DNA from 3 places in the Streptomyces sp. NPDC052042 genome. Region 2 is predicted to be linked to each of the others. Evidence: riboswitches for the same ligand, from Rfam matches in the RefSeq annotation. Region 2 holds a riboswitch; each other region holds the start of a gene.
The links. Region 2 has a riboswitch for cobalamin ahead of ACIHCL_RS22210 (ribonucleoside-diphosphate reductase subunit alpha). Riboswitches for the same ligand answer to the same signal wherever they lie in the genome.
Positions count from the first base shown of each region.

Region 1 (10,556 bases), on a different contig from region 2:
CCTCGCGGCTGACGACCTCGGTGGAGCGGCCCGCGCTGCGCAGTCGCACCCGTGCGCCGGCCTGGTCCATCACATCGATCGCCTTGTCGGGCAGGAACCGGTCACTGATGTAGCGGTCGGACAGTTCCGCGGCGGCGGCCAGCGCGCCGTCGGCGAAGCGGACCTGGTGGTGCGCCTCGTACGCGTCGCGCAGCCCCTCCAGGATCTGCACCGTCTCCTCCACCGTCGGCTCCGGCACCATCACGGGCTGGAAGCGCCGTTCGAGCGCGGCGTCCTTCTCGACGTGCTTGCGGTACTCGTCGATCGTCGTCGCGCCCACCACATGGAGTTCACCGCGCGCCAGAGCGGGCTTGAGCATGTTGCCCGCGTCCATGGAGCCCTCGCCCGTCGCACCCGCGCCGACGACCGTGTGCAGCTCGTCGATGAACAGGATGATCTCCCCGCCAGCCGTCCGGACGTCCTCGATGACCTGCTTCAGGCGCTCCTCGAACTGCCCGCGGTACTGTGCCCCGGCCACCAGACCGGACAGATCGAGGGAGACCACCCGCTTCCCCTTCAGCACGTCGGGGACCTCATCGGCCACGATGCGCTGGGCCAGGCCCTCGACGATGGCGGTCTTGCCGACCCCCGGTTCCCCGATGAGCACGGGGTTGTTCTTGGAGCGCCGCGAGAGGATCTCGACGGTCTGCTCGATCTCCTCGGCCCGCCCGACCACCGGGTCGAGCTTCCCGGCCCTCGCCTCCTCGGTCAGGTCGCGTCCGTACTCGTCGAGCGTGGTGGCGGCCTTTCTGCTCTCGGTCGGCGCCCCGTCGGCCCGGGCCGTGTGTTCCGTGAGGCCCGCAAGCCGCTTCACGTCCTGGCCCTCCGCCTCCAACAGGCGGGAGGCGCCCGAGTCGGGGTCGTCCAGCAGCGCGCCCAGAATGTGCTCGGGACCGATGTAGGAGACCCCGGCCGCCTGGGAGCGCGCGTACGCGGCGGTGAGGGTGCGCTTGGCCGCGGGCGTGAGCCCCGGTTCCGCGGACGGTTCGCCCGACTCCCGGGGAAGGATCTTCGCGATCCGGGACGCGAGCGCTTCGGGATCCGTGCCCGCCTGTGCGAGCAGAGTACGCGCCGGATCGACCTTCGTGGCCGCCCACAGCAGGTGCTCCGTGTCGAGGTCGGACGTCCCGTCCCCCACCGCCCGCTGCCCGGCCAGTTGGAGAAGGCGCAGCGAGGACTCGGTCAGCAGCCGCCCGATCGGGACCCGCTGCACCGCCGGGGGCGACGACGCGGGCGACATACCGAAGAACCGGTTCAGCAATTCGCTGAACGGGTCCGACGAGCCGAAACCGAATGACGACATCGACATGGCAGCTCCTGGTACGACGACGGTTCCCTTCAACCCAATCGCGACGCCATGTATGCCGCAAGCGATAAGGAACCCGTACGAATGCGGACGATCCACAGGGAAGGGGTGTCCGATGGGGGTCGCACAGGCGGGATCTGCCGAAAGGACGGACGGGCCGTCCCGGACTCGGTCTCTCCTGCGCGACCCGGTCGACGGCCCATGTTTCCGTGGGGGCGATGTCGATCAGACGGACGTGCGCCATCGGTGTGGCGGTCACCGCTCAGCACCCGACGCGCCGACGCTCCTCGGGGCGGAACCAGCCGCACGCGCGAGACGCCCGCACACGTAGGCCGTGCCGGCCTCACTTCGCGGAACTGAGCTCCCAGAAGCGGAAGACCGTCGAGGTGTCCAGGCAGTTCTGCAGCCCCCGGATGCTCTCGTGGGCGACGGCGTACTGCTGGCCCTGCCAGAGCGGCAGGAACGGCAGCTCCCGCGCCACGATGTCCTGGAGCTTGATGAAGTCCTGCCGGGTGTTCGCGCGGTCGGTCATGGCAGAGGTCCGCGGGATGATCTGGTCCGTTATCTCGTTGTTCTCGTAGTTGTTCGACAGCACGTTGTCCTTGCCGAAGAACGGCTGGGTGAAGTTGTCGGGGTCGGGATAGTCCGGGACCCAGCCCTTGACATAGACGCCGTACCTGCCTTCGGCGATGTTCTTCTCGTACTGCTTGAACGGGACGGACTTCATCTGGGCGTCGAAGAGTCCGCTTCGGTTCAACTGGTCGGCGATCGTCCGCAGTTCGTCGTCGGTCGCGGGTCCGTAGCGGCTCGGGGTGGACCAGAGCGTGAGCTTCACCCTCTCGTTGATTCCGGACGCGCGAAGGACCTCCCGTGCCCTCTGCGGCTTCGGGCTGTCGCCGTACGCGTCGAAGAACGAGGTGCCGTGGCCGGTGATGCCGACCGGGACCACCGAGTAGAGCGGTGTCGCCGTGTCCTGGTACACCTTGCTGACCAGGGAGTAGCGGTCGACGAGATGGGCGATGGCCTTGCGCACGGCGAGTTCGCCGACGACGGGGTCGCTGATGTTGAAGACCAGGTGCTGGACCTCGGCGCTGCTTCCCTGCACCACCTTGATGCCGTCCTTCTTGGCGGCGGCCGAGGAGTCCAGGGCGGCTACCGCCTTCGCTGTGAGGCCGCGGTACGCGATGTCGACCTCGCTCTTCTCCAGTGACGACCTCAGGGCCTGCTGGTCGCCGCGGAAGAGCTTCAGCGTCACACCGGAGTTCTTCACCTCGGCGTTCCCGTGATAGTCGGAGTTGACCGAGAAATCGGCTTGCGACCTGTCGATGGAGTCCAGCTTGTACGGCCCCGAGCCGACCGTCCTGTTGCCGTCGAGGAGGCGGTCCTTGGGATAGACCTGGTGGTCCACGATGGAACCGGCACCCGAGGCGATCTTGCTGGGGAATGTCGCGTCGGGCACCTTGAGGTGGAAGACGACCGTTCTGTCGTCCGGAGTGTCGATCGACGCGATGGTGGAGAGCATCGGCGAGGGGCCCGCCGGGTCGTCGATCGCGATGGTGCGGTCGAAGGAGTACTTGACGTCCTTGGACGTGAGGCTGTGGCCGTTGCTGAACTTCAACCCGTCGCGCAAGGTGCAGGTGTACGTCTTGCTGCCGTTCGAGAACCCGCAGTCGTCGGCGGCCTCCGGGACGGGGGTGGAGGAACCGGGAGGGAAGCTCATCAACGACTGGAAGACGTTGTTGAACAGGAGCCACGAACCCGGGTCGTACCCCGAGGCCGGATCGGTGGCGAGGATGCCGTCGGACATGCCGACGACCATCCTGCCCTTGCTCTCGGACGGCCAGATCTGGTCTTCGGGGCCGCAACCCGTCAGCAGCACCGCTGTCATTCCCCCGACGATCAGAGTGCTCGACCGCCTCGTACGCTCCATCACGGAAAGTGCTCCATACTGTCGGCCGGCCGCGAGGGTGTCCCCGGACAACCGGTTCGGGTCAGGAAGTACTGCGCGCGCCGCGACCGGGCTTTGTCGGCTCGGCCGGGCTCGGTGGTGCGGACCGGGCGGACTGTCGGGACCCGGTGTTCGCCAGGAATTGTATGCACGGTGACGGACAGTCAGCTTCCGTTTAGTGAATGACAGTCGGCCGATCGGCGAACAGGCCACGGGAAAGGGGTGGGTGCGTCGTGCGGCGGGAGCGCTCCGCGGGAGGGGCCGTACGGCGTTCCGCATTCCGGGTGGCCCTCGGGACGACACGCACCGCGAGGGGACCACGGGCCGGGAAGCCAGGGTTGTGCGGCGGCCGGGCGTCCGGCGTACGCGACTCGGGTGCCGGACCGCCCTCCGTCGCCCGCCCGTTCAGGGAGCGGAGTCGTCGGCCGCCGTCGGCCGGCCGGGCTACCGCTCTCCCGGCAGGAAGGTCACCTGGGGTGCTCCCGTGCGGGGATGCACGACGACCTCGCCGGCCACTCCGTACACCTCACGCAGCAGTTCCGCGGTCAGCACGTCGGCGGGCGGGCCCGACGCCGTGACCTCACCCCCGCGCAGGACGTAGAGGCGATCGCAGTAGTACGCCGCCAGGTTGAGGTCGTGGAGTGCGACCAGAACGGTGGCGGGAAGCCGCTGCAGTGCGCCGAGCACGTCGAGTTGGTGGCGGATGTCCAGATGGTTGGTCGGCTCGTCGAGGACGAGCAGCGAGGGCTGTTGGGCGAGCGCCCGGGCGATGAGCACCCGCTGGCGCTCGCCGCCGGAAAGACGGTCGAAGGGGTGGTCCGCGAGGGCGGTCGCGTCCACGGACGCGAGCGCCGAGGTGATCAGCCGCGCGTCCTCGGCGGTGTCGCCGTCGAACAGCCCCTTGTGCGGTGTACGGCCCATGGCAACGACCTCACGGACCGTCAGATCGAAGGCGGTGGCCGGTTCCTGGACCACCGCGGCCAGGATGCGCGCCAGCCCGCGCACGGGCAGGTGCCAGGCGTCGGCGTCATCGATCCGTATGCGTCCGGTGTCGGGGCGCAGCACACGGTAGACGGCGCGCAGCAGACTGGACTTGCCGCTGCCGTTGGGACCGACCAGGCCGATGACCTCACCCGGGCGGGCCCGGAGGGTGACGTCCCGGACCAGGTGGCGCGCACCGGCCGTCAGGGTGACGCCGTCGACGGTCAGGGCGGCGCCGGCGGTGTGTTCGGTCGTGTCGCTCATGCCGTTCCTCCTGCGGCGCTGCGTCGGGCGTCGCGGCGCATGAGCCAGAGGAAGAAGGGTCCGCCGCACAGCGCGGTGAGGACTCCCACCGGGAGTTCCATCGGTGCCGCGACGGTGCGGGCGGCGATGTCGGCCCAGATCAGGAAGACGGCTCCGCCGAGAGCGGCTGTTGGCAGGACGCGGCGGTGCTCGCCGCCGACGAGGAGCCGCACGGTGTGCGGCAGCATCAGACCGACGAAGCCGATCGGCCCCGCCGCCGCGACCAGGATGCCGGTGACGAGAGACAGCAGGATGAACATGCGTGCCCGGAACCGGGCCACGTCGAGCCCCATCGTGCCCGCGGCCTCCTCGCCCGCCAGGAGCAGGTTCAGGTTCCGTGCCTGCACCAGGAGGACGGTGATGCCCAGCAGCAGGGCGACGACCGGCAGCCACAGCGCGTCCCAGCCGGCTCCGCCCAGGCCGCCGAGGGTCCAGGCGAGGACGGCACGGGCCTCGTGGCCCCGGCCCGTGGTGAGCAGCAGCAGATTGGTCACCGCGGTCAGGATCGACGCGACCGCGACACCGGACAGCACGAGCCGCGAGGAGGTGATGCGGCCGCCGGTGCGCGCGACCGCGTACACCAACACCAGTGCGCCCAGGGCACCGGCGAACGCGGCGGCGGGCAGCGAGACGGGGCCGAGTGCGCCCAGGCCGAGCACGATCACGGAGACCGCGCCCAGGGACGCGCCGGAGGACACCCCCAGGAGGTACGGCTCGGCCAGCGGATTGCGGATCAGGGCCTGCAGGGCCGTGCCCACCACCGCCAGTCCGGCGCCGGTCACCGCACCGAGCAGCACCCGCGGCGCCCGCACATCGAGGACGATCGTCTCCCGGGCCCGGGTCCAGGACGGCTCCCGCCAGTCGGCGCCCAGCGCGTGAGTCACGATGCCCCACACCTGGCCGGGCGGTACGCGCACCGAGCCGATGGCCAGACCCGCCGTGACGGAGGCCACCAGCAGCAGCGCGAGGACGGTCAGCGCGAGAGCGAGCGGAACGCGCCCCGACGGGCTGCCGCGGCGCCGCTGGCGCCGCGTCTCCCCGTCGGCCGCCCCCTCGACCGTTCCATCGGCCGGGGCGGTTCCCACGGGCGTCCGCGTCATCGGAAGCTCTCGGGATGCAGGCCGCGCGCCAGGCCGTCGACGGCGTACGCCGACCGGATGCCGACGAGGGTCGCGGTCAGCGGCAGGACCACGAACCGCTTGTTCCTGATGGCCGGGACGTCGGCGAGGGCGGGCTGCGAGAGCAGGAACCGCTTCTTCTGCTCGACGCTGCCGGAGCCCGCGTAGTCGTAGATCACCACGGCCTCGGGCTTGCGGGCCACCACCTGCTCCCAGGAGACGTCTCCGAAGACGTCGCCGAGGTCCGCGAAGACGTTCCGGCCGCCCGCCAGGCCGATCAGGTCGTTGCCCAGGCCCTTCCCGCCCGCGGTGAAGGCGGTCTTCTCGCCGCTGTCGTAGACGAAGACGGGTACGGCGGGCCTGTTCTTCACCGCCGCGGCGGCCCGGTCGACGCGCCCGCGGAGATCGGCGACCAGTTCGGCGGAGCGGTCCGGGACGCCGAAGATGCCGCCGATGGTGCGGATCTCGTCGTAGGTGTCCCGCATCGTCACCCGATTCCTGCCGCAGTACTCGCGGTTGAGGTAGGTGTCGACGCCCGCCGCGGCGAACGCCTTGCGCGACCGGCCCTCGTTCTCGGCGAACGCGCTTCCGTAGCCGCCGTAGACGAAGTCCGGCTCCGCGTCCAGGACGGTTTCGAAGGACGGCTCCTTCTTCGCCAGTTCGGGTATGGCCGCGAAGTCCTTGCTCAGTTCGGGCAGGACGGCCGAGTCGGGGAAGGCGGTACCGGCCATGCGGTCCTTCAGCCCCAGGGCGAGCATCAGTTCGGCGGGGTGCTGATGGATGGTGACCACTCGCGAGGGCGGTCCGTCGTACGTCGTCGTGACGCCGCAGTTGTCGACGGTGACGGGGAAACCCTTGGCCGGTGACGCGCCCGTCCGTGGCTTTCCGGGTGAGTCGTCACCGGCGCCGCAGCCGGCCGTCAGCAGGGCGGTGGTCAGGGCCAAGGCCCCGGCGGCGGCGCGCAGGGTGCGACGGGGCCGGGCAGAGGGAGAACAGGGGCGGCCGAGCATGCCGAAGTACACGTAGAGCCTTCCTGGGGAGTCCGCGCTCCTCACAACGGGCCCGCGACAGGCCAGTGTCCTGACTCCCGGATCGACGTTCCCCCCCGCCTTCCCGCGCCGTGCGCAGTGGCATGTCGAAGGGTTGCACTCCCCGGTCACAGTGGCGGGACCGTGCCGGATTCGCACCGGCTTCCTGTCTCCCGTCGCGGCGATGACCTGCTGATACTACGTTTCTTCGAGGTCGCGGCGTCAACACGGGGTTCCCGACGTCTCGCGTTCGACGTAAAAAGGTCGAAAAGCGGGTAAAGCATCGTCCTGTGTGCGACATCCTCCGTGCCGTGATGAACCTGACGGGGACACCCTTCTTCCTGGCCACGATCGTGCTGGCCGTGATCAGCGTGACGCTGCCCCTGCTGCTGTGGGGGCGGGTGCGCGGCCCCGCCGTGGTGCGCGGCGCGACCCGTCTGACGATGGTCCTCCTCGCGCAGGGAGCGGCCGTGCTGAGCGTCTTCGTAGTGGTCAACAACACCAACGGGCTGTACGACAGCTGGTCCGACCTGCTCGGCACCGGACACCACGTCGTCGCCGCCCCGGACCTCGGGCGCGACGGGCTCGGGAGCCACAAGGACCTGGCGAACGAGCCGAAGACCGTCCAGGAGTTCCAGCCCGCGCACGACCCCCGGATGGGGCCGAACGTCCGTGTCACCCAGCTGCGCGGCCGGGTGTCGGGGGTGCGCGGCGAGGTGTACGTGTGGCTGCCGCCGCAGTACGACCAGCCGGCGTTCCGGCACCAGAAGTTCCCCGTGGTCGAACTCCTCGGCGGCTTTCCCGGGTCGGCCAAGGCGTGGTTCAGCAGCCTGCGGGTTCAGTCCCAGCTGGCGGCCGAGATGCGCAGCGGCGGGATCGCCCCGTTCATCCTCGTCGAACCGCGCACCAATCTGCTGGCCGGTCAGGACACCGGATGCGCCAACGTACCGGGCGTCGTGGACGCCGAGTCGTGGCTGAGCGTGGACGTCCGGCAGATGGTGATCGACACCTTCCGCGCGCGCGGCAGTGCCGGCGGCTGGGCGGTGGCCGGCTTCTCGGCCGGGGCGCACTGCGCCGTCAAGATGGCACTGGCCCACCCCGACCGGTACCGGGCCGCCGTGGGCCTGTCCGGCTACAACGACCCGGCCGCCGAACGCGTCTCCCTCACGGCCCGCGACCCGGAGCTGCGGCGGGTCAACAACCCGTTGTGGATCCTCCGCCACGCGACCACGCCTCCGCGCGTGGCGCTCTACCTCTCGGGCAGCCGAGACGACGGCTATCGCGACGGCCTCGCGCTGCGGCGGGCGGCGGTACCTCCGACGCGGGTGGTGGTGGCGCAGGTGACCGGACCGCACACCATTGGACTGTGGAAGCGGCAGGTGCCACAGGTCTTCCGCTGGCTGACGACCGAACTGTCGCCGTGGGTGGGGAGGATCGCCCCGACGAAGGGCGTCTGAACCGACGCCGGACGGCCGACGGGCCGGATCCCCGGCCGGGGATCCGGCCCGTCGGCCGTCCGCGCGCTCGCCGGTGTACGTCGGCGTCGTCCGCCCGCGCACTCGCTCGTCCACCGAACCGCCGCCCGTCGGACGACCGGTGGTACCGCAGGTTGCCCGGCCCGGCCCCGCCCACGGCGAAACGGCCGGGGTGGGGCAGCGGCGTGTCGGGGACGTCGCGGCGGCGCCGCACCGGCCGGGCGTCGGCCGAATGGAGCCGTCCTGAGCATCCGGCCGGGCGATCGTGACGGCCCCGCCGGACGTTCGGTCCGGTCGCCGCCCAAGGCCCGGCGGACGCGTGGGCACCGGCTTTCGGGGGTGCCGGGAGGGGCCGGACGACCGGTGGCGGAGGCCGAACGTCCCGTCCGCGAGACGATGCCCGGGGCGGTCGCCGACCCTACGGTGGTGGCATGGCGGCGAACAGTGCTCGGAAGCGGGGGGAGCGGTCCCGGTTCGGTGTGATGGAGGCGGTGGGCCTGGTCGTGCTGTTCGTCCTGTCGGTCGTGGCCGCCTCGATCATTCCGCACGAGCGCGAGTTCTCCCTGCGCTGGCAGGCGGTGGTGCTGGCCGGCATCGGCTGCTCCGCGCTGGTGTGGCGGCGCCGTCACCCGGTCGGCGTACTGGCCGTGGCGGTCGGCTGCGGGGTGGCCTTCCAGGTGTTCGGATTCCGGGAGAGCCCGCTGGTCATCAGCCCCGTCCTGGTGTCGGTCTACACCGTCGCCGTGCTCACCGACCGGCGCGTGACCTGGACCGCGGCGCCCCTGTCGGCCGCCATACTCGTGGGCGCCGCCGTACTGTGCGACCCGCGCTCCTGGCTGGCCCCCGACAACGCGGCGATGCTGGCGTGGACGGCTCTGCCCACCGCCGTCGGTGACGGGGTGCGCTCACGACGTGCCTATGTGGCCGCGGTGGAGGAGCGGGCGGAACACGCCGAGCGGACCCGCGAACAGGAGGCGCAGCAGCGGGTGGCGGCCGAGCGGGTGCGGATCGCCCGAGAACTCCACGACATCGTCGCCCATCACATCGCCCTCATCAACGCCCAGGCGGGTGTGGCGGTCCACCTCGTGGAACGGAGACCGGAGAAGATCCTGGCCGCGCTGGAGGACATCCGGGACACCAGCCGGTCCGCCCTGGACGAACTGCGCGTGACCGTCGGGCTGCTGCGGCAGTCCGGTGACCCGGTGACGCCACGCGACCCGATGCCCGGCCTCGCCCGCGTTCCGGCGCTCCTGGCGTCGTTCGAGAGGGCCGGTCTGACCGTGAACCACAGCCGGCTCGGAGTCGCCGAACCGCTCGCCCCGGCGGTCGACCTGGCCGCGTACCGCATCGTGCAGGAGGCCCTGACCAATGTGCACAAGCACGCGGGGGCCGATCACGCCCGGCTGTTCCTGCACTACCGGCCCGAGCGGCTGACGATCACGGTCGAGAACGACGGGCGAACCGTGGCGAACCACACCCACCCGGGAGCGGGCCACGGGCTGATCGGGATGCGCGAGCGCGCCTCCACGGTCGGCGGACGGCTGTACGCGGGCGCCCGCCCGGAAGGCGGCTTCACCGTGACGGCCGAGCTGCCGTTGCGCCCCGGCCCGGTCATGGGCGAACCACCGAGAAGGGACGGGCATGACGATCCGCGTGCTGCTTGCCGATGACCAGGCCCTGCTGCGGGGCACCTTCAGGATGCTGTTCGACTCCACGGACGACATGGAGACGGTGGGGGAGGCGTCCAACGGGCAGGAGGCGCTGGACCTCGCACGGGCGCAGGGCCCCGACGTGGTCCTGATGGACATCCGCATGCCCGAGATGGACGGTCTCGAAGCCACACGGCTCATCAGTGAGGCCGACGATCTCGGCGAGGTGAAGGTGCTCATCCTGACGACCTTCGAGGACGACGAGCACGTCGCCGAGGCGCTGCGCGCCGGTGCGAGCGGCTTCCTCGGCAAGGGAGCCCGGCCCGAGGAACTGCTCGACGCCGTCCGCACGATCGCCGCCGGCGAGGCACTGCTGTCCCCGTCGGCGACGCGTGCGCTGATCGGGCGCTTCCTCGCCCAGCCCGAGCCGTGCCCGGCGGGGGTGCACGAGCGGCTGGGGTGCCTGACACCGCGGGAACGCGACGTCGTGGGGCTGGTGGCACTGGGGCTGTCGAACGACGAGATCGCCGATCGGTTGTTCGTCAGTCCGCTGACCGCCAAGACCCACGTCAACCGGGCCATGACCAAGCTGGCGGCCCGTGACCGGGCCCAGCTCGTCGTCATCGCGTATCAGTGCGGCCTGGTGAGTCCGGCGGCGGACTCCGGACCTTCGCAGCCGTCCATGCAGCCGTAGCCGCATGCGCGGGCG
Region 1 covers NZ_JBIUBU010000006.1:334,287-344,842, reverse strand. Annotated here, with positions in the region: gene ACIHCL_RS14240 (ATP-dependent Clp protease ATP-binding subunit) at 1-1,348, opposite strand, end outside; gene ACIHCL_RS14235 (ABC transporter substrate-binding protein) at 1,689-3,275, opposite strand; gene ACIHCL_RS14230 (ABC transporter ATP-binding protein) at 3,738-4,538, opposite strand; gene ACIHCL_RS14225 (FecCD family ABC transporter permease) at 4,535-5,677, opposite strand; gene ACIHCL_RS14220 (ABC transporter substrate-binding protein) at 5,674-6,705, opposite strand; cobalamin riboswitch at 6,748-6,931, opposite strand; gene ACIHCL_RS14215 (alpha/beta hydrolase) at 7,038-8,180, shown strand; gene ACIHCL_RS14210 (sensor histidine kinase) at 8,630-9,868, shown strand; gene ACIHCL_RS14205 (response regulator) at 9,840-10,541, shown strand.
Region 1: linked by a shared signal. The riboswitch ahead of ACIHCL_RS14220 (ABC transporter substrate-binding protein) and the one ahead of ACIHCL_RS22210 (ribonucleoside-diphosphate reductase subunit alpha) in region 2 are both predicted to bind cobalamin.

Region 2 (10,556 bases):
GTACGCCCTGGAGCTCCATGAACGAGAACGGGTTCTCGGAGCCGTAGACCGTCGGGAAGCCCAGCCGGGCGAGGCGCTGGTCGGCCACGCACTCCAGGTACTGCCGCATGGAATCCGTGTTCATGCCGGGCAGGCCGTCGCCGCACAGATCGCGGGCGAACTGCAGCTCCGCCGTCACGGCCTCCTTCAGCATGTCGGTGACCTGCTGCTGGAGTTCGTCGTCGAAGAGCTCCGGCTCCTCCTTGCGGACGGTGTCCACGACGTCGAACGCGAAGCTCATGTGCATGGTCTCGTCCCGGAACACCCAGTTGGTGCCCGTGGCGAGGCCGTGCAGCAGGCCCCGCGAGCGGAACCAGTAGACGTAGGCGAACGCGCCGTAGAAGAACAGCCCCTCGATGCACGCCGCGAAGCAGATCAGATTGAGCAGGAAGCGGCGGCGCTCGGCCTTCGTCTCCAACTGGTCGATCTTCTCGACCGAGTCCATCCACTTGAAGCAGAACTCCGCCTTCTCGCGGATGGACGGGATGTTCTCCACCGCCGCGAACGCCGCCGCCCGGTCGTCCGGGTCGGGCAGATAGGTGTCCAGCAGCGTCAGATAGAACTGGACGTGCACGGCCTCCTCGAACAGCTGACGGCTCAGATAGAGCCGCGCCTCGGGGGAGTTGATGTGCTTGTACAGCGTGAGAACGAGGTTGTTGGCGACGATCGAGTCGCCCGTCGCGAAGAACGCGACCAGCCGCCCGATCAGGTGCTGCTCGCCCGGCGAGAGCTTCGCGAGGTCGGCGACGTCCGAGTGGAGGTCGACCTCCTCGACGGTCCAGGTGTTCTTGATCGCGTCCCGGTAGCGCTCGTAGAAGTCCGGGTAGCGCATGGGGCGCAGGGTCAGTTCGAAGCCCGGGTCGAGCAGGTTCTTGGAGGAGTTGGCGTCGGTCATTACTGGCAGGCCTCGCAGGACTCGGGGTTTTCCAGGGAGCAGGCGATCGCATCCGCGTCGGGGACCGGCGTCTGCTGGGCGGGAACGGGGGCGGTCGCCGCGGTGCGGCCGGAGGCGGCGCGGGCGATCCGGGTGGCGGGGCGGGACCGCAGGTAGTACGTCGTCTTCAGCCCCTTCTTCCAGGCGTACGCGTACATCGAGGAGAGCTTGCCGATGGTGGGCGTCTCCATGAAGAGGTTCAACGACTGGCTCTGGTCGAGGAACGGCGTACGGGCCGCCGCCATGTCGATCAGGCCGCGCTGCGGGATCTCCCACGCCGTGCGGTACAGGGTCCGCACGTCCTCGGGGATCCAGGCGAAGCCCTGCACGGAGCCGTTCGCCTCGCGCAGCGCCTCGCGGGTCCGGGCGTCCCATACGCCGAGCCGCTTCAGGTCCTCCACCAGGTACGCGTTGACCTGGAGGAACTCCCCGCTGAGCGTCTCGCGCTTGAAGAGGTTGGAGACCTGCGGCTCGATGCACTCGTACACGCCCGCGATCGAGGCGATCGTCGCCGTCGGCGCGATGGCGAGCAGCAGCGAGTTGCGCATCCCGCTCCGCTCGATCCGGGCGCGCAGCGCCTCCCAGCGCTCCGGCCAGTACGGCTCGGTGGCGTAGTGGTCGGGGTGCAGCACTCCGCGCGCGGCCCGCGTCTCCTTCCAGGCCGGCAGCGGACCCGAACGCTCCGCGAGATCGCAGGACGCCTCGTATGCGGCCAGCATGATCCGCTCGGAGATCCGCGTGGAGAGCGCGCGGGCCTCGGGGGAGTCGAACGGCAGCCGCAGCTGGAAGAAGACGTCCTGGAGGCCCATGGCGCCCAGACCCACCGGACGCCACTTGGCGTTGGAGCGGGCGGCCTGCTCCGTCGGGTAGAAGTTGATGTCGACGACCCGGTCCAGGAAGGTCACGGCGGTGCGGACGGTGGCGTCCAGCCGCTCCCAGTCGATGTCCCCGCCGTCGACGAACGCGCCGAGGTTGACCGAGCCCAGGTTGCAGACGGCCGTCTCGCCGTCGTCGGTGACCTCCAGGATCTCGGTGCACAGGTTCGACGAGTGGACGACGCGGCCCGGTTCGGCGGTCTGGTTCGCGGTGCGGTTGGCGGCGTCCTTGAAGGTCATCCAGCCCTGGCCGGTCTGCGCGAGGGTGCGCATCATCCGGCCGTACAGCTCCCGGGCCGGAAGCGTCTTGCGGGCCAGCCCCTTGGCCTCGGCGGCCCGGTACGCGGCGTCGAACTCCTCGCCCCACAGGTCCACCAGACCGGGCACGTCGGAGGGAGAGAACAGCGACCAGTCGCCGTCCGTGTCGACCCGGCGCATGAACTCGTCCGGGACCCAGTGCGCCAGGTTCAGGTTGTGCGTACGGCGGGCGTCTTCACCGGTGTTGTCGCGCAGCTCCAGGAACTCCTCGATGTCCGCGTGCCAGGTCTCCAGGTAGACGGCGGCGGCCCCCTTGCGGCGCCCGCCCTGGTTGACCGCGGCCACGGAGGCGTCGAGCGTCTTCAGGAACGGCACGATCCCGTTGGAGTGCCCGTTGGTGCCCCGGATCAGCGAACCGCGGGCCCGGATGCGGGAGTACGGCAGACCGATGCCGCCCGCGTGCTTCGAGAGCCGCGCCACCTGGTGGTAGCGGTCGTAGATCGAATCGAGCTCGTCGAGCGGGGAGTCCAGCAGGTAGCAGGACGACATCTGCGGATGCCGGGTGCCGGAGTTGAACAGGGTGGGGGAGGAGGGGAGGTAGTCGAGCCGGCTCATCAGCCCGTACAGCGCCGCGACCTCGTCCAGCGCACGCGGGGAGTCGTCCTCGGCGAGACCGGACGCGACCCGCAGCATGAAGTGCTGCGGTGTCTCGATGACCTGGCGGGTGTGCGGGTGGCGCAGCAGATAGCGGCTGTGGAGGGTGCGCAGCCCGAAGTAGCCGAACCGGTCGTCGGCGCCATCGGCGAGGGAGCGTTCGACCAGGGCGTCCAGGGCGGTCGCGTGCGCCGCGACGAACGCGGCGGTGCGGTCCGCGATCAGTCCCTCGCGGTGGCCGACCGCGACGGACGCGGAGAAGGAGACCGCGCCCTGCCCCGCCGCCTCGTCCGCGATGGTACGGGTCAGCAGCCGGGCGGCGAGCCGGGAGTAGGCGGGGTCCTCGGAGATCAGCCCCGCGGCGGCCTCGGTGGCCAGCGAGCGCAGCTCTGCCTCGTCCGCCCGGGCGGAGCGCCCGCGCAGCGCGGCGGCGGCCACCCGGCCGGGGTCGGTGTCGGGCAGGTCGGCGGTGAGGGCGGTCAGGGTCCGCAGCAGCGCGGTTCCCGGCTCGTCGTGTGCGGTACCCCCGGACTTGTCCGCTTCGGACACGGCGACTGAGGCCGGATCGGCTGGCGCGATGGTCACGCGGTGCTCTCCCTCGCTCGGCTCGGGGCCTGCGGGGAGACGGGCGGCCGGGCAGCGTGGAACCCATGACGGGGCGGCACTGCGTACGGCGTCCGCCGGCCCATCCGCGAGGCCCGGACGTCTGGCATCCGGTTCGGTCGAGCCGGATGCGCTGTCGGCAGGTCGTCGGACTCGTTCGAGTGTGCAAAAGCACACCGAATACACCGTTGCGGGACAGTTCCGGATTCGCACCGGATTCCCCTGCGACGACAGCGAGCATGAGCATACATGTGGGGGCCGCTCGATGCCGCCGCCCCCAGATGTTGTGTCGGCCGACTCCAGTCAAGGCCGTAGGACGCGCGCTGCGGCCCTCGCGGGAAGAAGACGGACGGCCCGCCGCGCCCCTCGGGAAAGGGGCTCGGCGGGCCGTTTGCGGGCCGTCGGGGCGGCCGTCCTCAGCGGCCTCCGCCCGGTGCCGCCGCCGCGCTCGGCGGCTCCGGCACGGCCGGCGGCGGCACCGCCCGGACGCCCGGGTCGCCCGCGTCCGTCGTGTAGTCGGCGGGCGAGGTCTCGTCGATGCCGGCGGGTGCCTTCACGGCGTTCAGGACGAAGGTCAGCACCACCGTCACCACCACGTTCAGCACGAACGCCGTCAGACCGATGTAGCCGATCTCACCGATGCCGGGGATCTTGGCGGACGATCCGCCGAAGTGCGCCTGGGTCGGGCTGGAGACCCCGTACGCGGCGACGGTCCCGTACACCATGCCGACCGCCCAGCCCGCGATCAGCGCCCAGCGGTGGAACCAGCGGGTGAACAGGCCGCCGACCAGGGCCGGCATCGTCTGGAGGATCCAGATCCCGCCCAGCAGCTGGAAGTTGATCGCGACCGTCTTGTCCATGGCGAGGACGAAGACCAGGGCTCCGACCTTCACCAGCAGCGACACCAGCTTGGAGACCTTGGTCTCCTGCTCGGCCGTCGCGTCCGGTCTGAGGAAGTCCTTGTAGATGTTGCGGGTGAAGAGGTTGGCCGCCGCGATGGACATGATCGCGGCGGGCACCAGCGCGCCGATGCCGATGGCGGCGAAGGCCACCCCCGCGAACCAGTCGGGAAACATGTTTTCGAACAACTGAGGGATCGCCAGTTGTCCGTTCTCCACCACGATCCCGGCGGCGATCGCCATGAAGCCGAGGAGCGCCAGCATGCCCAGCATCAGCGAATACAGCGGCAGGATCGTGGTGTTGCGCCGGATCACCTCGCGACTGCCGCTGGAGAGGGTCGCCGTGATCGAGTGCGGATACATGAAGAGGGCCAGTGCCGAGCCCAATGCCAGGGTGGCGTAACCCCATTGGCCCGCCTCGGCGGGTACCAGGGAACCGGTCGGCTTCCCGCCGGGCGGACCCGCGAACTTCTCCTGTGCGGCGGCGAAGATGTCGTGGAACCCGCCCAGCTTGATCGGGATGTAGACGATCGCCACCACGATGACCAGGTAGATCAGGCCGTCCTTGACGAACGCGATCAGCGCGGGGGCCCGCAGACCGGACGAGTAGGTGTACGCGGCGAGCACCGCGAACGCGAGCAGCAGCGGCAGATCCCTGACGAACCAGTGCGTGTTCTCGCCGCCGCCGACGCCCATCACGTCCAGGACCGCCTGGATGCCGACGAGTTGCAGCGCGATGTACGGCATCGTGGCGAGCAGGCCGGTGACGGCCACCGCCAGCGAGAGCCCCTTCGAGCCGAAGCGACCCCGGACGAAGTCGGACGTGGTCACGTACCCGTGCCGGTGCGAGACCGACCACAGCCGAGGCAGGAAGGTGAAGATCAGCGGGTACACCAGGATCGTGTACGGCACGGCGAAGAAGCCCGCCGCACCCGCCGCGTAGATCGCCGCGGGAACGGCGACGAAGGTGTACGCGGTGTACAGGTCTCCGCCGAGCAGGAACCAGGTGACCCAGGTGCCGAACGACCGGCCGCCCAGGCCCCATTCGTCGAGGCTGGCCTCGTTCTCGGCCCTGCGCCAGCGCGCCGCCAGGAAGCCCATGACCGTGACGACCGCGAAGAAGAAGACGAAGACGCCGAGCGCGACGCCGTTCACACCGTCCTTCACGCCCGCTCACCTCCCCCGCGGGCGCGCTGGTCGCGCTGCCACAGCCGGTAGGCGATCGCGGTGAGCGCGGTGGAGACCAGCACCCAGAGCATCTGGTACCAGTAGAAGAACGGAATGCCGATGAAGGCGGGATCCACCTTCGCGTACGAGCCCACCCAGAGCATCGCGACAAACGGCGCGACGAGACAGAGGGCGACGACCACCCGCAACGGTGTGATCGCCGGCGGTCTTCCGGCGGGTCCCGCCGCCACGTTCTCGGGGTTGGCCGACTCGTCCCTCGGAATGACTGACACGCGGCGACTCCGTCCCCTCGCTGCTCACCTGGCTGTGACGCGCAGGAAATCTAGGGGATCGAGTCGCCGTTGAGGAAGCCCTTTTCGGAATCTCGCAGGCCGAGAACGTGTAAATCGAACCACTGTGTCAGGTATCGGAATGTGCTGAATCTGCTAGGCGGTGAACGTCCGAAGCGCCGTACCCGTTGGGGTGTGGTGTGTTGCTGTGGGAAACCCCTCTCCTCTCGGCCCGGAATTGACGGCCGGAGGAAAGGGGTCCGGTGAATCGATTAGTTCCCGAGTTCAACCTCGACATACCCGGTGACCGTCGAGGTGTGGTTTCCCGAGCAGGTTGCGCTGGACCAGCCGGAGGTGCGCCACGGACCCTTGATGTCGAAGGATCCTGCGGGCCCCACGCAGTGCACCAGCACCCGGTAGTGCTTCACGGCGCCCAGTCCGGTGCACTGGGCGCGGGCCGTGTATGCGTCGACCTTCTTCGTGTCGCAGATGATCTGAACGCCCTGCTCGGACGCGGAGGCCGCGGTGCCTGTCCCGGCCACACTTCCGAGTGCCGCGACGAGCGCTCCGGCGGTGAGCAGTGCGCTGCGCTTCTTCGAGGACATCAACTGGACACCTCCACACGGCCGCTGAGCACCTTCGCCCCGCAGTCGGCCACGGAGGTGACCGGTATGCCGGTTCCCCTCCACGGTCCGTACCTGACGAAGGTGCCGGCCCCGTTCCCCATCTGGCACGTGGCCACGGCGCGGTAGCCGACATTGACCTGCAGCCCGCGGCAGGTGGCCACCACCTTGGTGCCCTGGATGTCCACGGCGCACGAAACCTGCGGAGGAGTCGTTCCTGCGGCTGCGGGCGTTGCCGCCGCGGTCATTCCGGCAAACAGGAGAATGGATCCGAATGCGGCGGCTGCACTCTTCTTGAAGATGGACACGGGCCCCCCACGTGTGTATGTGTTCGAGTGAACACGAGGATGCGAGGGATGGGGTGACTATACGGTCAAGTGATTAGTCTAGGCCAATCCTTGGGGCTTCGGCGGCCCTGAAAGTGCTATCCGCCTGGGGTTCTGATGAAATTTCTGGTCGCGGCGCACGGGGGTATGTCGGACTTGGTGACCTTGTTTATATTTTCTCGAATTCGACCGAAGGGTACTGGAGAGAGATGCGGGTCTTGTTCGAATGGAATGCGCCAGAGCTGGCTTGAATCAATTGCCCCGGGTGCGGCGGGATCCGTGCCGGTGCGTTCCATCGCGCTCCCGAGGCGGCATGACGGCCGGGGGCGCGGAGTCCGGCGTGCGGCAGTGACTGCCGAGGCGTCGGCATGAGGGTGGGGGCGTAGGCGCGCGAGAAGGGGGTGAAGGCGACGCGGGGGCGGCGGCCCCGGAGCGACCGCCGCCCCTGCTGGGGGCTGGGGCCGGGGTCACGTCCGGTGCGGTATCCCCCGTGTCGCGTTCTGCGGGCGGGTCAGTCGACCGGTCGCTTCAGACGGGCCACGAACTTGTACCGGTCGCCGCGGTAGACCGAGCGCACCCACTCCACCGGCTCGCCCTTCCCGTCCAGCGAGTGCCGGGACAGCATCAGCATCGGCAGTCCCACGTCCGTACCGAGCAGCCCCGCCTCGCGCGGGGTGGCGAGCGAGGTCTCGATGGTCTCCTCGGCCTCGGCCAGCCTGACGTCGTACACCTCGGAGAGTGCGGTGTACAGCGAGGTGTACTTCACCAGCGAACGGCGCAGCGCCGGGAAGCGCTTGGCCGAGAGGTGCGTGGTCTCGATCGCCATCGGCTCCCCGCTGGCGAGCCGGAGCCGCTCGATCCGCAGCACCCGGCCGCCGGTGTCGATGTCGAGCAGCTCGGCGAGCGTGTCATCGGCCGTGACGTAACCGATGTCCAGCAATTGGGACGTCGGTTCCAGTCCCTGGGCACGCATGTCCTCGGTGTAGGAGGTGAGTTGGAGCGCCTGCGAGACCTTCGGCTTGGCGACGAAGGTGCCCTTGCCCTGGATGCGTTCCAGCCGGCCCTCGACGACCAGTTCCTGGAGCGCCTGGCGCACGGTGGTGCGCGAGGTGTCGAACTCGGCGGCCAGGGTCCGCTCCGGCGGCACGGGGGTGCCCGGCGGCATGGTGTCCGTCATGTCGAGAAGATGCCGCTTCAGGCGGTAGTACTTCGGGACCCGCGCCGTCCGCGCGACGGCGCCCGTCCCGTTCTCCGTACTGCCCCCGTGGGCGCCCATGGCCTGCCTTCCCGACTGTTGCGCTGCTGCCGTCACCGGCTCCTCCGTCTGTCGCGGCTCACATGGTGGCACGGTACGGTCACCGGTCGTCGCCCTGCCTCAGGTGTCGGTCCTATAACGGACGCGAGTGCACTTCTTATACACCCTTGACACCCCAAAAGGTCTAGGCCAAGCTCCGGGTACTGGTCTAAACCATTAAAGACCAGGTCCAGCCCCAGCAATGATCGTCGAATGTCTTCGCGGTGGTGGGCGGGGTTGCAGCATCCCTGAGGAGGGTTTGGCGTGAAGCGCAAGCTCATCGCGGCGATCGGCGTCGCGGGTATGTTGGTGTCGGTGGCGGCGTGTGGTTCCGACGACAAGGCGTCGTCCAAGGACCCGAAGGACCGCAAGGAGAACCTGACCGTCTGGCTCATGGGCGAGGCCCGCACGACCTGGCCGGAGCTGGTCAAGGACGTCAACGCCGAGTTCAACAAGAAGTACCCCAACGTCAAGGTCAGCGTCCAGTACCAGCAGTGGGGCGACAAGGTAAAGAAGCTTGACACCGCGCTGGGCGGTGACAAGTTCCCGGACGTCGTCGAGCTCGGCAACACCGAGACCATGCAGTACATCCTCAACGGTGCGCTCGGCGAGATCGACACCAAGAAGTACGAGAACTCCGACACCTGGATCAAGGGCCTCAAGGACACCTGCTCCTTCGAGGGCAAGCTCTACTGCGTGCCTTACTACGCCAGCGCCCGCCTCGGCATCTACAACAAGGACATGCTGAAGGCCGGTACCGGCAGCGACGTCCTCCCGCAGGACGAGGCCAAGTTCCTGGAGGCCATGGACAAGGTCTCGGCCGAGCTCGGCAAGAAGGACAAGCGCGCCTCCTCCCTCTACTACCCGGGCCGCTACTGGTACGCCGCGATGTCCTACGTCGCGGCCTTCGGCGGGAAGATCGCCACCTACGACGAGGGTGCCAAGGAGTGGAAGGCCTCGCTCTCCACCCCCGAGGCGCAGCAGGGCCTCACCCACTTCGTCGACCTGGTCAAGAAGTACAACAAGGCCGACCAGACGAAGGACGAGCAGGACCACACCAACGTCATGGCCAACGAGAAGGCCGCGGTCATCTATGGCCAGGCGTGGGAGGCCGGCAACGTCGTCACGGGCGAGAACGGCAACCCGAAGCTCGAAGGCAAGCTCGCCACGGCCGGTATGCCCGGTCCGAACGGCAAGGCGCTCCCGTCCTTCATCGGCGGCTCCGACCTCGCGACCATCTCCAAGTCCAAGAACCAGGACCTGGCCGAGGACTGGATCTCGATCTTCACCAACGCGAAGTCCATGGAGGTCCTCGCGTCGAAGAACATCCTCCCGAACAACGAGAAGCAGCTTGAGCCGCTGAAGGCCAAGCCGGAGACGGCCGCCATCGCCAACGCGGTGCCCGACGCCTGGTTCACTCCGATCGCGCCGGGCTGGGCGGCGGTGGAGAAGGAAGAGAGCCTGGAGAAGCTGCTCCTGGACATCCTGAAGGGGACCTCGGTCGCCGACGCCACCAAGAAGGCCGACGCCGAGATCAACGGTCTGATCAACCAGAAGGCCTGAGCCTTCTGAACTGCCAGGTGGGGGCCCGGCATCACGCCGGGCCCCCGCTCTTTCAGCTAGAGAACGCTGTGTTTTCCGGGGAATGCCTCGGATTCCGCGATGGAAGGTCAGCCACGTGACTGCCGCTGATACCCAGGCTGCCGGCCCGCCGGTCCCTGCACCACGTGATCCCCAAGTGCCCGCGACCTCGCTGTCCCCCGAGAGCGAGGGCAGGCCGCCCAAGCAGAGAAGACAGCGGAAGAAGGGGGAACTGCTCCCCTACTTCCTGATCCTCCCTGCGATCGTGGCGATCGCCGCTGTCTACCTCTATCCGCTCTCCAAGACGGTCATCATGTCCTTCCAGGACATGGGCCGGCGGGAGCTCTGGACCGGTGATGCCGCGCCGTGGGTGGGCCTGGAGCAGTTCACCAATATCCTCGGCGACCCCGAATTCTGGTGGGTCACCCTCCGCACGGTCGTCTTCATGGCCGTCTGCGTGACGCTCACGATGGGCCTCGGGCTGCTCATATCCCTCCTGATGCGTCGTCTGTCCACCTGGGTCCGGCTGACGCTGACCGTCGCCCTGATCGCGGCCTGGTCGATGCCGCTGATGGTCGCGTCCTCGATCTTCCGTTTCATGGCGGACTCCGACTACGGCCTGATCAACACCCTGATCGCCAAGGTCGTGGGTGAGGAGTGGCTGGGCCACAACTGGTACCTGGATCCGATTCAGGGATTCTCGATCATCACGCTGCTCGTGGTCTGGGGCGCCATCCCCTTCGTCGTCGTCACCCTGTACGCGGCACTCACCCAGGTCCCCAAGGAGCTGGAGGAGGCCGCCTCCCTCGACGGCGCCAGCGGCTACGGCGTCTACAAATACGTCACCTGGCCGGTCATCAAGCCGGTCTTCACCATGGTGGCCACGCTCTCGGTCATCTGGGACTTCAACGTCTTCGGTCAGATCTGGCTGCTGCGTGGCAACAAGCCCGAGCCGGAGTACGAGACCCTCGGCCTCTACTCCTACTCCAAGGCCTTCACTTCCACGTCCTTCA
Region 2 covers NZ_JBIUBU010000013.1:182,557-193,112, forward strand. Annotated here, with positions in the region: gene ACIHCL_RS22205 (ribonucleotide-diphosphate reductase subunit beta) at 1-934, opposite strand, end outside; gene ACIHCL_RS22210 (ribonucleoside-diphosphate reductase subunit alpha) at 934-3,345, opposite strand; cobalamin riboswitch at 3,484-3,617, opposite strand; gene mctP (monocarboxylate uptake permease MctP) at 3,780-5,429, opposite strand; gene ACIHCL_RS22220 (DUF3311 domain-containing protein) at 5,426-5,713, opposite strand; gene ACIHCL_RS22225 (hypothetical protein) at 5,992-6,324, opposite strand; gene ACIHCL_RS22230 (hypothetical protein) at 6,324-6,530, opposite strand; gene ACIHCL_RS22235 (GntR family transcriptional regulator) at 7,180-7,944, opposite strand; gene ACIHCL_RS22240 (sugar ABC transporter substrate-binding protein) at 8,227-9,525, shown strand; gene ACIHCL_RS22245 (carbohydrate ABC transporter permease) at 9,641-10,556, shown strand, end outside.

Region 3 (10,556 bases), on a different contig from region 2:
CGTGCACCGTCTGGCCGAACAGCCAGACCGGACGCAGCGCCTCGTCGAGGGGGATCATCGGGGCTTGGTCGGTGGCCATGTAGAGCAGATAGGTGAGCGTCTCCGACAGGTTGTCCGGCTGGATGGGGCAGCCCGGGACGCACACGATCGGCACTCCGGCCCGGGACTTCCAGTCCCAGCCCAGGTAGTCCGGAACCCCCATGGCGCCGGTGGGGTTGCCCGCCATGGCGTGGATGCCGCCGTAGGTGGCACAGGTTCCGGCCGCGACGATCGCGGTGGCCTTGGGGGCCAGGCGGTCGAGCCATTCGCTGGTGGTCACCGGCTGACCGGTGGCGGGATCGCTGCCGAAGCCCGCCCAGTACCCCTCGTCGTGCAGACGCTCGTTGGGGATCGAGCCCTCGACGACCAGGACGAACGGGTCCAGTTCGCCGCGATCGGCCTTGAAGAACCACTCCAGGAAGTCGTCGGCGCCTCCCTGGGGGCCGCACTCGTAATCGATGAGCGGCCAGTGCACGGCGATCCGGGGAAGGCCGGGAAGTGCCCCCAGCGCGATTTCCTCGATGCTGGGCTGCGAGGCGGCGGTCAGAGCGACCGAATCGCCGTCGCAGCCCAGTCCTGCGTTGATCCACAGTACGTGGATGAGGGTGTTCTCCGCCTTTACCGCTGCTTCTGTCGGCATAACCCGCTGCCTTCCGGTGTCGAATCTCCCGGTGTCAAAAATGATGGGTGTGATGTCATGCGGATCGTTACCATCTAGAGGCATTCGAGATGGTCTGTCAACGCGAGATTATTCGAAGCCGGACCATTCCCACTTCGTGGCCGCATCCATGCGAGTGAACTCTGGAACGGGGCGGAAATGCATGAACTGTCAATCACTCAGGGAATTGTGGACGCGGTGTGCGAGCGCGCCGGCGGAAGGCCCGTGCGGGCCGTCAGGGTCCGCGTGGGAGTACTGACCGCCGTGGTGCCCGACGCGATGCGGTTCTGTTTCGACCTGACCGCCTCGGGCACGGTCGCGGAAGGTGCGCTCCTGGAGATCGACCACAGGCCCGGAAGGGCGCACTGTCGGGCGTGTGAGAACGACTTCCCCCTGGACGATCTTGTATTGCTGTGTCCGTGCGGAAGTTCCGACGTGGACGTCACGTCGGGCCGGGAATTGCAGATCGTTTCCATGAGAGTGGGCTGACGGCATGTGCGGTACCTGCGGTTGCGCGGACGGTGGTGGCCAGGGCGGCGGCGGCCCCCGGATCACCGGATTCACCCGGCCGCCCGGACACCCGCACGGCGGGCACGGTCACGAACACGACCACGCCGGGCACGGCCACGACGGGCACGACCACGCCGGGCACGACCACGGCGGACACGGCCACACCCGGGTGTCCGGCGGCGGTCTCGACGGCGACTCTGTCATGCGGGATTCCGTGCCCGCCCCGGCCGTCGACGGGGTGGCCGGGGACGGCGAGACCATCACGCTCGAACAGAAAGTGCTCGCCAAGAACGAGGACCTGGCCGCGCTCAACCGCGCGTGGCTCGCCGAACGGGACATCGTGGCGGTGAACATGATGAGCTCACCCGGCGCCGGTAAGACCACTCTGCTCGAACGCACCATCAGGGTCCTGACCGGCCGCGGTCGTCCGGTCGCGGTGATCGAGGGAGATCAGGAGACGACGCTCGACGCCGAGCGGATCGGAGGCGCGGGCGGCTCCGTCGTGCAGATCAACACCGGTGCCGGATGCCACCTCGACGCGGAGATGGTGCGCGGCGCGCTCACCACCCTCGCCCCACCGGCAGGATCGCTGCTCCTGGTCGAGAACGTGGGCAATCTGGTCTGCCCCGCCCTCTTCGACCTCGGCGAGCGCAGCAGGGTCGTGATCATCTCGGTCACGGAGGGCACGGACAAGCCCATCAAGTACCCCCACATGTTCGCGGTCGCGGATCTCATGATCATCAACAAGATCGACCTGCTCCCCTATGTCGACTTCGATCCCGATCAATGCGAGAAGCACGCCAGATCCGTCCGTCCGAACCTCAAGACGCTCCAGGTCTCCGCGACCACCGGAGAGGGACTGTCGGGCTGGTACGACTGGCTGGACGAGCGGGCGCACCATCCGGGATGAACCGGAGGCCGGGGTCGGGGCCGGGCGGCCCGGCCGTCGGGCACGGGCACGGGCGCGCCGGCGGTGGACGGCCGGGAGGTGACGCCCGTGCGCCTCTGTTCGGGACGCCCCCCGCGGCAGGCCGAGCAGCGGCCGGACGGGGCGCAGGTCGCCGAGCGGAAGATCACGGGCTTCGGCACCCCCGTCTTCGCCCCGCTCCACATGATGAGCCGCATCACCGGCTGGACCGCCCACATCACCGAGCAGCTGGTCCACAGCGCGCTCATCCACTCCTGGCCCGCCACGACCACCCCCGCCGGCGGCCGGTGCCGGAGGCGGTCGTGTCGGGAGGACCGTGGAACGAGAGGAGGGGGGTCAGGCGGGTGCCGGGCAGCTGCCGACGGTCGTCGGCTCCTCCTGGTCGTCCTGGCCGGGCCGCAGCACCCGGGCCGCCCCGAGCAGTGCCTCGACCACCTCGTCCAGGTCGAGGCGCCGCTCCACCGTCCGCAGCTCGGGCAGCCGGGCCCGGGTGCTCACGCGGGGCGGGGCGAGCAGGCTGCAGCAGTCCTCGTCGGGGAGGACCGAGATCTCGGCGGTGCCGATCGACCGGGCCTCGTCGATGATCTCCTGCTTGTCCCAGCCGATCAGCGGTCGCAGCACGGGCAGCGTCGCCGCCTCGTCCACCGCGGCCAGGTTGGCCAGCGTCTGGCTCGCCACCTGCCCCAGACTGTCGCCCGTCACCAGCGCCTGGGCGCCGGTGCGGACGGCGAGTGCCGAGGCGGTGCGGACCATCAGCCGCCGCTGGGCGACGACCTGGAGCCGCCCGGCGCCCGCCACGGCGAGCTGTTTCTGGGCCTTGCCGAGCGCCACCACGTGCAGATCGCCGGGCTGCTGGTAGCGATTCAGCTCGCGGGCCAGCGCGTACGCCTTGTACACCGACGACGGGTTCGTGTATGGGGCGCCGCTGAAGTGAACGAAGTCGCACGCCAGACCCCGCCGCATGGCCCGGTGGGCGGCGACGGGCGAGTCGTAACCGCCGGAGAGCAGCACCAGGGCCCGGCCGCTGGAGCCCACGGGCAGCCCGCCCAGCCCCGGATACCGTTCCCAGGACAGATACGTCTCCTTGCGGTCGATCTCGACGGCGAGGGTGACGTCGGGTGCGGTGAGGTCGACGGACAGGCCGGCCACGGCCTCCAGGACACGAGCCCCCAGGTACGCCTCCATCCGGGACGAGGTCAGCGGGAACTTCTTGTCCCGCCGCCGCACCCGTACGGCGAAGCGCACCGGGCGCTTGCCGCACACCGAACCGAGGGCGTCGACTGCCGCCGCGGTGATGGTGTCCAGCGTGCTGGGCACCCGCACGGCCGGCGCGACGGAATTGAAACCGATGACCCGCCGGGCCCGCTCCACCAGCGCCTCCTGCGGAACCTGGCCGCCCAGCACGGTGACGTTCTGGGCCAGCTTGATCCACGTCGAGCCACCGACACCGTGCAGCGCGACCCGGAGGTTGTCGTGCAGCTGCTTGGTGAAGCGGTGGCGGTTGTGGCCCTTGAGGAAGATCTCGCCGTGCTTGAGCAGCACGCAGGGGCCGTAGGAAGCCGAAGAATCGCCTGCGGAGGCCCGGGCGGCGGGCACACGGGGGTTGTCGGACATATGAACCTCTCAGAAATCCCAGTCGTCGTCGGTGGTGTCCTCCGCCCTGCCCATGACATAGGAGGAGCCGGGGCCGGAGAAGAAGTCGGGGTTCTCGTCGGTGCCCGGGGACGGCGCGGCCAGGATCTCCGGATCGACCTCTGTCTCCTCCGCTCGACCTCTGTCTCCTCTGCGCCGAAGCGGGCAGGATAACCCAAGTCGATCAGCGTCTTTTCGGCGTCGTAGCGGACGAGGACGGCCACGTCGTCCATCAGTCCGAGCGGCTCGTACAAGGTGCCGGAGTGCCGGAGTTCCAGCCGGTACGGTCCTCCGGCAGCTCATGCGTGAAGTCTCGCACCTTCTCCTGCCCGGCGGCACGATCAGTTGATTCGGCCCGGTGACCAGGGGCGGCGCACGCGCCGGCGTCGACCGGCCGGGGAAGGAACGTGGACGGCCCTTCCCCGGCCGCTGCGGCGGGCATCAGGAGCCGGAGAGCTCCTCACGGACCGTACGGGCGGCGGTGACGAGGTTCTCCAGGGAGGTGCGGGTCTCGGGCCAGCCGCGGGTCTTCAGGCCGCAGTCGGGATTGACCCACAGCCGCTCGGCCGGGATCGCCTTCAGACCGGTGCGCAGCAGCGCGGCAGCCTCCTCGGTGCCGGGCACGCGGGGCGAGTGGATGTCGTAGACACCCGGCCCGGCCTCGCGCGGGTAGCCGTGGGCGGCGAGTTCGCGGGCGACCTGCATGTGGGAGCGGGCGGCCTCCAGGCTGATGACGTCGGCGTCGAGGTCGTCGATGGCCTGGACGATGTCACCGAATTCGGCGTAGCACATGTGGGTGTGGATCTGGGTGTCCGGCCGCACACCGCTCGTCGTCAGACGGAACGCCTCGGTGGCCCACGCCAGGTAGTCCGGCCGGTCGGCTGCGCGCAGGGGCAGGGTCTCGCGCAGTGCGGGTTCGTCGACCTGGATGACGGAAGTCCCGGCCGCCTCCAGGCCGTTCACCTCGTCGCGCAGGGCGAGGGCGACCTGGCGAGCGGTGTCGCCGAGGGGCTGGTCGTCGCGGACGAAGGACCAGGCGAGCATGGTGACCGGTCCGGTGAGCATGCCCTTGACCGGGCGTGAGGTGAGGGACTGGGCGTACGTCGTCCAGCGCACGGTCATGGGCTCGGGGCGGGAGATGTCGCCGGCCAGGATCGGCGGACGCACGTACCGGGTGCCGTAGGACTGGACCCAGCCGTGCTGCGTGGCGAGGTAGCCGGTGAGCCGCTCGGCGAAGTACTGGACCATGTCGTTGCGTTCGGCCTCGCCGTGCACGAGGACGTCCAGGCCGGTCTTCTCCTGGAAGGAGATCACTTCTTGGATCTCGGCCCTGATGCGCTCCTCGTAGCCGACCGTGTCGATGCGTCCGGTGCGCAGGTCGGCGCGGGCGGTGCGCAGTTCACCGGTCTGGGGGAAGGAACCGATGGTCGTGGTCGGCAGCAGCGGCAGTCCGAGGTGGGCGCGCTGGGCGGCTGCCCGCTCGGCGTACGGCTGGGAACGGCGGGCGTCCGCCTCCGTGACGGTCGACTCGCGGGACCGGACGTCCGGGTCGTGCGTGATCGGCGAACCGGCGCGGGACGCCAGATCGGCGCGGTTGACGGCGAGTTCGGCGGCGATCGAACCGGTGCCCTGGGCCAGGCCCTTGGCGAGGGTCACGATCTCGGCGGTCTTCTGCTCGGCGAAGGCCAGCCAGCGCAGGATCTGCGGCTCGATGTCCCGCTCGGCCATCGTGTCCAGCGGCACGTGGAGGAGAGAGCAGGAGGCCGACACGTCGACCCGGTCGGCCAGCCCCAGGAGGGTGCCGAGTGTGGTCAGTGACGCGGACAGGTCGTTGACCCAGATGTTGCGGCCGTTGACGACACCGGCGATCAGGCGCTTGCCGGGCAGTCCGCCGACGGCGGCGAGCGCGTCCAGATTGGCGGACGCCCGCTCGGTGAAGTCCAGCGCCAGCCCGTCGACCGGGGCCTTCGCGAGCACGGGCAGTGCCTCGCCGAGCCGGTCGAAGTAGGAGGCGACCAGCAGCTTCGGCCGGTCGGTGAGGGCACCGAGGCCGCGGTAGGCCCGTTCGGCGGCGTCCAGCTCGGCCGGGGTGCGGTCCTGGACGAGGGCGGGCTCGTCGAGCTGCACCCACTCGGCACCAGCCGCGCGCAGGTCGGCGAGGACCTCGGCGTACACCGGGAGCAGCCGGTCCAGCAGGGTGAGCGGGTCGAAGTCCGCCGGCACGCCCGGGGCGGGCTTGGCGAGCAGAAGGTAGGTGACCGGGCCGACGAGCACGGGCCGTGCGGCGAGGCCGAGCGCCAGAGCCTCGCCGAGTTCCGCCACCTGCTTGGACGCATCGGCGGTGAACACCGTGTGCGGCCCCAACTCCGGTACCAGATAATGGTAGTTGGTGTCGAACCACTTGGTCATTTCCAGCGGGGCCACGTCCTGTGTGCCGCGAGCCATGGCGAAGTAGCCGTCCAGGGCGTCGGTCTCGACGGCGGCGCGGTGGCGTTCGGGGATCGCGCCGACCATGACGGTGGTGTCGAGGACGTGGTCGTAGTACGAGAAGTCGCCGGTGGGCACCTCATGGATGCCTGCGTCGGCGAGCTGCTGCCAGTTGGTGCGGCGCAGTTCGGCGGTGGTGGCACGGAGGGCGTCGGCGGTGACGCTGCCCTTCCAGTAGCCCTCGATCGCCTTCTTCAGTTCACGGTTCCGACCCTGGCGGGGGTAGCCGTACACGGTGGCCCGTGCTGCCGCGGCTGCGGACTTCGCTGTCACGGAGATCTCCTTCGCGAGATGAATCCCTGAGATCCCGGAGACGGGACGAGAGCGCGAAGGGAATGACGAACCTGACCACGACGACCCCGCGCGGCATAGGCACGGTCGTCCCGTCTGGTATGTACGCCGACCCGCCCTCGAGGTCACCGGGATGTCCACGCACGAGTCGTTCGCGCGCGGGCAGTTGGCAGGTCTTCGGACTCGCGGGCACGTCCTCGTCGTGCGAGGACACCTACTGGCCGTCGCTTCCCGGACCCTCTGCATCGGGTCCAGTGCGTATGACGGCGGTCGTTCCCGCTCACCGCTGCGGGGCAGTCCCAGATTCCCACCGGGTTCCCTCTTGCGACACCCCGCCTGGCGGACGGGGTGAACCAGCTGCACCGGGCAGCTTACGGGGTGTCGCACGGGAGGAAGGCGCCATGTCCAGCATCCGGATGGTGAAGTGGGACACCCGGAGCCCGGGACACCACGCGGCGGGAGGCGGCGCTCGCCCTTCCACCCGCACCCGAGACGCGGGCCGTCGCCCCCCGGCCGTCGGCGCGGCGGCTGCCGCCACCACCGCCGAGGGCACCGCCGGGGGCCGCACGCCACCCGGTGCGGCCGTGCGTGCGAGCGTTCCATGCCGGGCGGACCGGGGTGCGGGAGGCGCGCGGGCGAGTCCCGCCGTGACGACCTGTACCCGGTCCGTAGGCGTCCGCGCCACCGGATCCGCGGCCGATGAGCAGGCCCGGCCCGGGCAGGGGACAATGGCACCTCTGGGCCGGATGAGGTGGTGGCGATGCCCGCTTGGCATCTGCGCGACTATCACGAGGGCGATCTCGACCAGGCGATCCAGGTCTGGGACCAGTCCCGTTCGGCCTGCCGGGACCCGGTCTTTCCGGTGTCCGAGGTGATGGCCGCGGCCAAGGCCGGCCAGCCGTCGGTGGTCGCGGTGGTCGGCGACGAACTCGTGGGCATGGCCGTGGCTCAGGCGCACGGGGGACGAGGATGGGTCCTCCTCGTCGCCCTGGCCTCCCACTGGCGTGAGCGAGGGGCCGGCAGTGCACTGCTCACGGAGTTGGAGCGGCGCCTGCACGCACAGGGCGTCCGCCATGTCAGCGCACTGCTGCCCGCGGGTGCCACCGGGACGAAGGCTCTGGAGAACGCCGGATACCGGCTCCGCGACGACCTGACCTACTACGAGAAGATCGAACCGCCCGGAGCCGCGAACACCGATGTCCTGGCGGCGTTGGGCGGGCGCATGCTGCCGGGGGACCTCTGGGACGCCATGGCCGGCATGGACCGGGAGAAGCAGGTCGTCGAACGCCGTGTGGTGCTTCCGCTCGAGGAACCGGCACTGGCCGACCGCTACGGCGTGGTGCCGCCCAAGGCCATCATTCTCTTCGGCCCGCCCGGGACCGGGAAGACGAGTTTCGCCAAATCGGTCGCCTCACGGCTCGGCTGGCCGTTCGTGGAGCTCTTCCCGTCCCGGCTCGCGGCCGACACGGGCGACGGGCTGGCCGCGGCACTGCGGGAGACCTTCGCGGAACTGGCGGAACTGGACTCGGTGCTGCTCTTCATCGACGAGGTCGAGGAAATCGCCGGCGCGCGCTCCGGAAAGGCGGTCGATCCCGGCCACGGGGTGACCAACGAACTGCTCAAACTCATCCCCGTCTTCCGCGAGCAGGACTCCCGCCTGCTGGCCTGTGCCACCAACTCGGTGCGCTCCCTCGACGCGGCCTTCCTGCGCCCCGGCCGGTTCGACTGCGTCATCCCCATCGGGCCCCCCGACCCGACCGCCCGCGCGGCGATCTGGGCCCGCTATCTCGGGAACGCGGACGGCTGGGTCGACCTGGCCCAACTGGTGGCGGCCAGCGAGTTGTTCACCCCGGCCGACATCGAGTTCGCGGCGCGCAAGGGAGCGCAGACGGCGTTCGAGCGGGAAGTCGTGCACCGTCAGGGCCGACCGGCGACCACCGAGGACTACCTGGCCGCCATCGCCGACACACGGCCCACGCTCACCGCACGGGCGATCGAGGAGTTCACGGAAGACATCGAGAAGCACAGCCGGTTCTGAGGCCGCCGGAGAGTCGGGCCACCGATGACGGATCGCGGCACGACCCGGTGGTCACTTCATCGGGCCAGTCGCGCCGCATGCACTCGCCGAGGCCCGATCGGTGGGACGAGGCCGTGCGGGGCAAGCCTCACAGCCTGCCGAAGGGCGTTGACGGTGCCCGGAAGTTCCTTCGCCCGGAGTATTCCGGCAGCGCGTGTCCGGGCCGCCTGCGGCAGCCTGATGTGGCCTGGCACGAGCCGGTGGTTCGGGGGCCGCGGGGCCGGGCCGAGAAAGCGGCGGTGAAGGAGCCGATCCGACGAGTACCGGAGGATACGGGTGGTCACGAGACGCAGGTTCGTTCAGACAACGGTCGGCGGAATGGTCGCGCTCCTTCCCGCCGCCACCGCCCCACCACGGCTGTGGGTGGCGCCCGACAGGAGCGTCCTCGACCCGCGGAAGGTGGGCAAGTACGTCGCACCCCTCGTCGTCCCGCCCGCCATGCCGACGGTCCGCGGCGCGGTAGGCGCTCCCGTCGACCACTACACCATCGGTGTGCGGCAGTTCCAACAGCAGGTGCTGCCGCCCGGCCTGCCCGCGACAACCGTGTGGGGATACGGCTCCACCGGGCATCCCGGTTCCTTCCACTACCCCGCTTTCACCATCGAGGCCCGGTCGGGAACGCCCGTGCGGGTCAGGTGGCAGAACCAGTTGCGGGGCCGTGACGGCCGGTATCTGCCGCACCTGCTGCCGGTCGACCCCACACTGCACTGGGCGAACCCTCCGGGCGGAACCCGGGGCCGGGACGCGCGTCCCACGTTCCGCTCGACGCCCGGACCGTACACCGGCCCGGTGCCGATCGTGACGCATCTGCACGGCGGAAAGAACAGGGAGGAGAGCGACGGGTACACCGAAGCCTGGTACCTTCCCGACGCGCTCGACCTTCCTGCCGGATATACCGAAGTCGGTTCCTTCTACGAGGAGTTCAAGGAAAAGTTCGAAGAACGCTACGGAGAGGTCTGGAACCGGGGCGAAGCCGTGTTCCAGTACGCCAATGCGGAGCGGGCCTCGACCTTCTGGTTCCACGATCACGCCATGGGCATCACACGCCTGAACGTCTATGCGGGGCTGGCCGGGTTCTACCTCCTGCGAGGGGGCCACGCGGACCTTCCCGAGGGGGTGCTGCCCGGACCGGCCCCCCGGCCAGGCGATCCGCCCGGGCAGAAGTACTACGAGATACCCGTCGTCATCCAGGACCGTTCGTTCCATGCCGACGGCAGCCTCTCCTACCCGTCCGGACGCAGTGCCTTCGACGGATTCGGCGGACCGTACATCCCGCACAGCGACATTTCCCCGATCTGGAACCCGGAGTTCTTCGGCAACACGATGGTGACCAACGGGAGGACCTGGCCGTTCCTCCGGATCGAGCCCCGCCGATACCGTTTCCGGATCCTCAACGGGTGCAATGCGCGCTACCTGATCCTGAAGATCGTCACCCACCCACTCGCGCGCAGGCCCGCGCCCTCGGCCCTCCCGTTCTGGCAGATCGGCAGCGAAGGCGGCTTCCTCCCGTCGCCGGTCCAACTCGGCCAACTGCTCATCGCCCCCGCCGAACGCGCCGATGTCATCGTCGACTTCACCTCCGTTCCGGCCGGAACGGAGCTGTATCTCGTCAACGAGGGGCCCGACAAGGCGTTCCAGGGCGGGAAGGCGGGGACGGACTTCTCCCCGGCGGACCCGGCCACCACCGGGCAGATCATGAAGTTCGAGACAGGAACCCTCACGACGCGGGACACGACCGTACCTCCCGCACAGTTGACGCTGCCGCCGTTCGAACCGCTGGGAGAGGCGGGCCGAGTCCGGCAGGTCTCCCTCAGCGAGCAGAGTTCGGCCACGCTGCCGCATGTCGCTTCCCGGGAGATGCTGCTCGGCACCCTGGACGCGAAGGGCGCCGCCGTGCCGATGCACTGGCACGACCCCGTCACCGAGAATCCGGC
Region 3 covers NZ_JBIUBU010000018.1:64,081-74,636, reverse strand. Annotated here, with positions in the region: gene ACIHCL_RS25975 (hydrogenase expression protein HypE) at 1-679, opposite strand, end outside; gene ACIHCL_RS25970 (hydrogenase maturation nickel metallochaperone HypA) at 857-1,186, shown strand; gene hypB (hydrogenase nickel incorporation protein HypB) at 1,191-2,117, shown strand; gene thiI (tRNA uracil 4-sulfurtransferase ThiI) at 2,472-3,749, opposite strand; gene metE (5-methyltetrahydropteroyltriglutamate--homocysteine S-methyltransferase) at 4,209-6,527, opposite strand; cobalamin riboswitch at 6,696-6,918, opposite strand; gene ACIHCL_RS25950 (ATP-binding protein) at 7,306-8,583, shown strand; gene ACIHCL_RS25945 (multicopper oxidase family protein) at 8,941-10,556, shown strand, end outside.
Region 3: linked by a shared signal. The riboswitch ahead of metE (5-methyltetrahydropteroyltriglutamate--homocysteine S-methyltransferase) and the one ahead of ACIHCL_RS22210 (ribonucleoside-diphosphate reductase subunit alpha) in region 2 are both predicted to bind cobalamin.